2 regions of the Mesorhizobium sp. M0898 genome follow, and region 2 is predicted to be linked to the other one. Evidence: predicted binding sites of a transcription regulator. Region 2 holds the regulator's gene; the other holds the start of a gene.
The links. The regulator LexA, encoded in region 2, represses DNA repair genes until DNA is damaged. The targets are predictions, from matches to a motif close to TGTTCNNNNTGTGTTCNG.
Positions count from the first base shown of each region.

Region 1: the regulator LexA is predicted to act here: its motif matches at 1,646-1,663, upstream of NKH90_RS19155 (ATP-dependent helicase).

Region 1 covers NZ_JAMYOE010000018.1:33,817-37,828, forward strand. Annotated here, with positions in the region: gene NKH90_RS19155 (ATP-dependent helicase) at 1-1,604, opposite strand, end outside; gene NKH90_RS19160 (glucose/quinate/shikimate family membrane-bound PQQ-dependent dehydrogenase) at 1,857-4,012, shown strand, end outside.
Region 2 covers NZ_JAMYOE010000001.1:76,092-80,103, forward strand. Annotated here, with positions in the region: gene kynU (kynureninase) at 1-886, opposite strand, end outside; gene lexA (transcriptional repressor LexA) at 1,334-2,068, shown strand; gene NKH90_RS00410 (ComEC/Rec2 family competence protein) at 2,062-4,012, opposite strand, start outside.

The DNA.
Region 1 (4,012 bases), on a different contig from region 2:
AGCGCCCGTGCGGTGTCGTGGATCTGGCGGATGGTGGCCTCGCCCAAGCCGCGCTTCGGCACGTTGACGATGCGCTCGAAGGCGAGGTCGTCGGCGCCTTGTGCGACGACGCGGAAGAAGGCCAACGCATCGCGGATTTCGAGGCGCTCGTAGAAGCGCGGGCCGCCGATGACGCGGTAGTTGAGGCCGAGCGTGACGAAGCGGTCCTCGAATTCGCGCATCTGGAAGGACGCGCGGACGAGGATCGCCATGTCGTTGAGATTGTGCTTCTGGCGCTGATAAGCCTCGATGGTCTCGCCGACGGCGCGGGCCTCCTCTTCGGAATCCCAGGCGGCGTGGACATGCACCTTCTCGTCGTCCTCGGCGATCTTTTCGGTGAACAGCGTCTTGCCGAAGCGGCCCTCATTGTGGGCGATGAGGTGGGAGGCGGTGCCGAGGATGTGCGCGGTCGAGCGATAGTTGCGCTCCAGCCGGATGATGGTGGCGCCGGGAAAATCCTTGTCGAAGCGCAGGATGTTGTCGACCTCGGCGCCGCGCCAGCCATAGATCGACTGGTCGTCGTCGCCGACGCAGCAGATATTTACGGTGGACAGGCGCGGGCTTCCCTCCCCCTTGAGGGGAGGGTGGCCGGGCGAAGCCCGGTCGGGTGGGGTCCGTGCGGCAGTGCTTGACCTACCGGCGGCAGTGCTCGACGCTCTAGCGGTGCCTTCTGCGGCAACCCCCTCCGCCCGCTTCGCGGGCACCTCCCCCTCAAGGGGGGAGGATTGCGGCCGCTGTGCCAGCAGCCGCAGCCACATGTACTGGGCGGTGTTGGTGTCCTGATATTCGTCGACGAGGATGTAGCGGAAGCGCTTGTGGTATTCCTTCAGCACGTCCGGATTGGCGCGGAAGATGCGGATCGGATGGCACAGGAGATCGCCGAAGTCGCAAGCGTTCAGCGTTTTCAGCCGCTCCTGATAGGCCTTGTAGAGCTCGCGGCCCTTGCCGTTGGCGAAGGCACGGGCATCGCCCTCGGGGATGTCGGCAGGACCGAGGCCCTTGTTCTTCCAGCCGTCGATCATCTGGGCGAACTGCTTGGCCGGCCAGCGCTTGTCGTCCAGCCCTTCGGCCTGGATAAGCTGCTTGATCAGGCGCACCACGTCGTCGGTGTCGAGAATGGTGAAGTCGGATTTGAGCCCGGCCAGCTCGGCATGTCTGCGCAGCAGCTTCACTCCAATCGAGTGGAAGGTGCCGAGCCACGGCATGCCCTCGACATTGCCTTCGCCGATCAACAGGCCGATGCGCTGCTTCATCTCGCGCGCCGCCTTGTTGGTGAAGGTGACGGCGAGGATCTGCGAGGGGAAAGCCTTGCCGGTGGCAAGGATGTGGGCGATGCGGGTGGTCAGGACGCGCGTCTTGCCGGTGCCGGCGCCGGCCAACACCAGAACCGGGCCTTCGGTGGTCTCAACCGCCAGCCGCTGCTCGGGGTTCAACCCCTTGAGATAGTCGGGCGCATTGTTGTGGCCGCTGCGGGCAGCCATGGCGCGCGCGGCAATGCCCGACGGGGCCGCGGGCCGCGCGTTCGGTTCGTCAAAAAAGGGCATGTCTTCCGAAAAGCCGGACATCTCCCCCCGAATGTAGTGATTCGGCAGCGAAAGGCCAGAAGTGTCTCCGTTTTGTTCTCTGTCCAGTCGGTGGACTCACAATCTGAATGGGTCCGCTAACCAAAACGCCGGGCTTGCGATGGGCCGGCACCGTAAAACGCCGAGCTTGCTTGACAGGGGAGGCGGGCCGGAGAAAGTTGCGTGGGGGCAGGAACGCAATGCGGGGTTGCCCATGGACGCGTCGCGGAGCGCACCAGTCGAAGGAGCACCGTCTTGGCTGTGGTCATCACCTCCCTGATCCTTTTCCTCATCGGCCTGGCGGTTGGCGGCGGCGGCATCTGGCTCGTGACGCTGGGCGGCAGCTGGTACTACGTCATCGTCGGTCTAGCTTTCCTTGTCGCGGCCTGGCTGCTCTACAGGCGCAGATCCACGGCGCTGTGGCTCTACGCGGCGATCGTGCTCGGCACGCTCGCCTGGGCGGTCTGGGAGACCGGCTTCGACTGGTGGGAGCTCGGCCCGCGCGGCGGCATCATCGTGCTTGTCGCGCTATGGCTGTTGACGCCATGGGCGCGGCGCGGGCTTACCGGTCCCGACGGACGCGCGCCGCTGATCCTCGCCGTGCTGGCCTCGCTTGCGGTCGCCGGCTATTCGATGACGACCGATCCAAAGGATATTGCGGGTGAACTCAACACCGACAAGGTGACGCCGACGGCCGATCTCGGCGGCAACGTGCCGGCTGGCGAATGGCACTATTACGGTCGCACGCAATATGGCCAGCGCTATTCGCCGCTCGACCAGATCACCGCCGAAAACGTCGCCAATCTGCAGCCGGCCTGGACCTATCGCACCGGCGACGTGAAAGGGCCCGACGACATCGGCGAGACGACCTATCAGGTGACGCCGCTAAAAATCGCCGACACGCTCTACATCTGCACGCCGCATAATTTCGCCATCGCCATCGATGCCGCGAGCGGTAAGGAGAAATGGCGCTTCGATCCGCAGGTCAAGCTCAACAAGGACCGCCAGCACCAGACCTGCCGCGGCGTGTCCTATTATGCCGATGCCAGGGTCGCCGCTGGCCAGCCCTGCGCCACACGCATCTACCTGCCGACATCCGACGCCCGGCTGATCGCGCTCGATGCGGCGAATGGCCAGGTCTGCCCGACTTTCGCCGAAGGCGGCACGCTGAACCTGGTCGCCAACATGCCATATCCGAAGCCGGGCTATTATTATTCGACCTCGGCGCCGCTAATCGTCGCCAACAAGATCATCGTCGGCGGCGCGGTCAACGACAATTATTCGACGCAGGAGCCGTCCGGGGTCATTCGTGCCTACGATGCCGACACCGGCGCGCTGTTGTGGAACTGGGATTCCGGCAATCCGGACCAGACGACGCCGCTGCCGCCGGACCAGACCTACACCAACAACTCGCCCAACATGTGGTCGACGGCAAGCGCCGACGAGAAGCTCGGCCTGCTCTATGTGCCGCTCGGCAACAAGACGCCGGACCAGCTCGGCGCCGGGCGCAGCGCCAATGACGAGAAATTCTCCTCTTCGATCACCGCGCTCGATCTCAACAGCGGACAATTGCGCTGGGTGCGGCAGACCGTGCACCACGATCTCTGGGACATGGACGTGCCGGCGCAGCCGACGCTGGTCGACATCACCACGGAAAGTGGCGTGGTGCCGGCGCTGGTCGGGCCGACCAAGCAGGGCGACCTCTATGTTCTCGACCGGCGCAGCGGCGAGCCGATCGTTCCGGTCAAGGAAGTGCCGGCGCCGGGCGGCGCGATCGAGGGCGACCATACCTCGCCGACGCAGCCGCTCTCGGATCTCAGCTTCAGTCCGAAACCGCTGACCGGCGCCGACATGTGGGGCATTACCATGTTCGACCAGTTGGCCTGCCGGATCGAGCTTCGGAAGTTGCGCTATGAGGGCCGCTACACGCCGCCGTCGCTGCAAGGCTCACTGATCTATCCCGGCAATTTCGGCACCTTCAACTGGGGCGGCGTGGCAGTCGATCCGGTCCGGCAGGTGATGTTCGGCATGCCGACATACCTGGCGTTCATCTCCAAGCTGGTGCCGCGCGCCGACGTGCCGCCGCCCGGTGACACCAAGGGCAGCGAACAAGGCCTGAACCGCAATGACGGTGCGCCTTACGCAGTGATATTGAAGCCGTTCCTGTCGCCGCTCGGCATTCCCTGCCAGGCGCCGCCCTGGGGCTATGTGGCGGGTGCCGACCTTCGGACCGGCAAGATCGTCTACAAGCATCGCAACGGCACCGTCTACGACATGACGCCGCTGCCGCTGCCGTTCAAGGTCGGCGTGCCCGGCATTGGCGGGCCGATGATCACTGCCGGCGGCGTCGCCTTCCTCGGTGCGGCGGTCGACGACTATGTGCGCGCCTATGACCTGACGACCGGCAAACA
Region 2 (4,012 bases):
TGTCGAGCGCGCCCTTCAGCGTGCGCATCGACAAGACCGGCTGCGTGCCGCACAGAAACCGGCGGATGCCGGTGCCGGCCGCATAGCCTGGCTCGAAGGCGAAGGGCCGTGCATGGCCCCACCAGCCGGTGAGCGGCTGCTGGATGTCGGAAAGATGCCGCTCAGCCGCATAGATGAAGGCAGGCGCGCCCGGGCCGCCATTCAGATATTTGTAGGTGCAGCCAACGGCAAAATCGGCGTTTGCCTTGTCGAGTTCGACTGGCATCGCGCCGGCGGTGTGGCAGAGATCCCAGACGATCATCGCCCCGGCTTCCTGAGCCCTGCGCGTCAGCGCCGGCATGTCGCGCAGTTCGCCCGACTTATAGTTGACGTGGTTGACCAGCACCACAGCGGTGCGTTCGTCGATCAGCTCTTCGATGGTCGGCGCGTCGACTCCCGAGAGGCGCAGCAGCGTATCTTTTCGCGTCGAAACCACACCCTCAGCCATGTAGAGGTCCGTCGGAAAACTATCGCCCTCGGCGACGATGACCTGCCGCTCCGGTCGCATGGCCATGGCGGCGTGCAGCAGCTTGTAGATGTTGACCGATGTCGTGTCGCAGACCACCGTCTGGCCGGCCGCGGCACCGATCAGGCGCCCGAGCTGGTCGCCAAGTTCAAGCGGCATGTTGAACCAGCCGGCGGTGTTCCATGCGCGGATGAGATCATACGACCATTCTTCGGTCGCGGCCTTGTGCAGTTCATCGAAAGCGGCACGTGAAGCAGCTCCTAGCGAATTGCCGTCGAGATAGATCACTCCTTGCGGCAACACAAAGCGGTCGCGCATCGCGCGCAGCGGATCCGCGGCATCCATCGCCTTTATGGCCACGAGATCGGGAATTCCTGTCATGATTTGTCTGCTCCCCCAAGATCCAACGCAACGTCGGACACGCATCGACTGTTCTTCCATTACTTGGTTGCGCGCAGCAAGGCTCCACCGGCGAGAAGCAGCCTGACCAGGCGGTGGAAACCGGGACTTAACCCGAGGTTGGCGTTTTGAGTTCGTTTCGTTCACGGTGCATTGACCAAACCGCACAGTCGATACGGGTTCAATTCCGTGCCTTTTGCCGACCGACGGCCGATGCCAGTGCCGCCTTCTAGGAGGCCAGAAGGGCGCAAACGAAAGCAGAATCAAGGCGATGAGGCTCGCGGCGGTGAAAATGCGGTACGCCGGTAGGGGACGTCGTTTGTTTCCCGAGCCTTAACGCATTCATTAAACTTTAAACAGTTGCGGAACACAACTGGAACAGATAGTGTTTGTTCTGGGTTTGTTTTTCTGATTCTGTTGGGGGTCGCTATGCTGACACGCAAACAACACGAACTGCTTATGTTCATCCACGAAAGGTTGAAGGAAAGCGGTATCCCGCCTTCATTCGACGAGATGAAGGAAGCGCTCGACCTGGCTTCCAAATCCGGAATCCACCGGCTGATTACGGCGCTGGAGGAGCGCGGCTTCATTCGCCGTTTGCCCAACCGGGCCCGTGCGCTGGAGGTGCTACGCCTGCCTGACTCGATCGCCCCCGGCCTCAATGCGGCACGCAAGTTCTCGCCGAGTGTCATCCAGGGCAGTCTTGGGCAAGGCGCCCCTCGGCAAGGCAAGCCGACATCGTCGCGCGTGCCCGCAGCCGGAAATGACGACGATGTCGTCGCCGCCGTTTCGATCCCGGTGATGGGCCGCATCGCTGCCGGTGTGCCGATCGACGCCATCCAGCACCAGACGCATTCGATTTCGGTGCCGCCGGATATGATCATGGGCGGCGAGCATTATGCGCTGGAGGTCAAAGGCGATTCGATGATCGAGGCCGGCATTTTCGACGGCGACACGGTGATCATCCGCAATGCCGATACGGCGAGCCCCGGTGAGATCGTGGTGGCACTGGTCGACGAGGAGGAAGCGACGCTGAAGCGGTTCCGCCGCAAGGGCGCCTCGATCGCCCTGGAAGCCGCCAATCCGGCCTACGAGACGCGCATCTTCGGACCAGACAGGGTCAAGGTGCAGGGCAAGCTCGTCGGACTGATCCGCCGCTACTGAGCTCCGCCCTTGGCGCCGGCTTTGGGGTTGTCGGCCCGGCGGTATGGCGGCAGGCCCCGTGCCGCGCGTGAAAATTTCCGCTGCACGTGCCAGGGCCGGTATGATTTTTCGACGGCGAAGCGGATCTCGGCGCGTGTTGCCGCTTGTGGATCGAAATAGACGGCGGCACTTCCCGCGCGCGCCAGTTGCCGTTTGGTGACGACGAGGACCAGCCGGTCGTAGTAGCAGGGGTTATGGGCGGTGGCGTCGTCGATGACGATCAAGCTGGCAAAGGCGCAGGCTGGCCGCGCAGTATCGCGGTCCTTGGCTTGCGCGATGATCGCGCCGGATGGATGCCTGGCAAGGCAGAGGCCGTCCGTGCAAATGAACGGCATGCCCGGCGGTAGGTCGGCCGGATCGGCAATGTCGAATTGCGGGTCGTTCTTTCCAGGTGTTTCCGGCGCGACGATAGCCTCTGATGTGAGCGCGCGTTTCCAGTTGTCGATGGTGAACTCATTCGGGCGTGCCCGGTTGACCGCGAGTTCACCGCTGCCGATCGGCAGCGCGACCAGCCGTGCGTCCTCCGAGACCAATACGTCGGGTATGCGTGTCTGCGTTGCCGTCAGCAAGCCGGCGAGCGCAAAAGGAAGTGCCGCCAGCCGCAACCACGTCGTCGCCATGCTGGCAATGACGAGGGCGATCGTCACCAGAAGGACGGATCTCAGCGAAATCAGCCCGACCGCATCGATCGGAGAGCGCTCCGAGATCCACCCGGACAGGGCGATCATCGCCGTCAGCCCCTTGCCCATGACATAGAGAAAAGGGCCATCCGCACCGAACGGCATCGCCAGCGCGCTGAGAACGGCGAAGGGCATGACGACCAGTGACACGATGGGCATGATGGCCAGATTGGCGAACAGGCTGAGCGGCGCCACGCGCTGGAAATGCCATATGGCGAAAAGCGCCGTGGCGCTCCCTGCAATGATCGAGGTCATCGCCAGACCGCACATGCCCAGCAGGACCTTTCGAGTGGCAAAGCGTAGCGGCGACTGCCGCGGCGGCGGCGTGGTGGCCCTGCCGGCGCGGTAATCGGACCAGCCTGCATAGGCGCCGACAAGGGCCGCCGTCGCGGCGAAGGACATCTGGAAACTCGGACCGACCACCTCGTGCGGCGACACCAGGATGACCGCGATGGCCGAGATCGCCAGGTTGCGCATGGTGAGCGCGGCCCGGTCGAACAGCACGGCGATAAGCATCACCGCCAGCATGATGAAGCTGCGTTCGGCCGCCACGACAATGCCGGAAAAGACGAGGTAGGCCGCAATCGAAAAAAGCGCGGCGGCCGCGGCATATTTCTTGACCGGCCGTCGCGATGAGAAATCGGGAAACAGCGCGAAGGCACCCCGCAGCAGCGCCATGATGGTGCCGGCGACCAACGCCATATGCAGCCCCGAGATGGAGATGATGTGGTAGATGCCGGTGCGCCGCATCGCTTCGTTGATCTCCTCGGGAATGCCGGCGCGCACGCCGACGATCAGCGCAGCAGCAATCTCGCCCTCGGCACCGCCGATGCGGCTGCGGATATGGTCGGCGATGGATTCACGCGCGTCTTCGATCGCGGAAGAAAGCTGCGCGGCAAGCGGCATGCTGTCCGACGACACGATTTTCGGATTGCCGAGAAAAAAGCCGCTGCCGCCGATACCGGCGAAATAGCTGTCGAAGGAGAAATCATAGCTGTCGGGCCGCACCGGGCCGGTCGGCGGCAGCAGCCGCACATAGCCGGTGATCTCGGAACCGGCGGTCAGCTCAGCCGGTATCTTCATCGCCGAAACGCGGACCCGTTCCGGCATGTAGCGCAGTGTCGGCCTGGCGGTTGAGATCACATCGATTGTCAGCCTGATGCGGCCGCTCGCCATGGGCTCGTACGATACGACGCGACCCGTCAGCCGCGTCGAGATTTCGGAG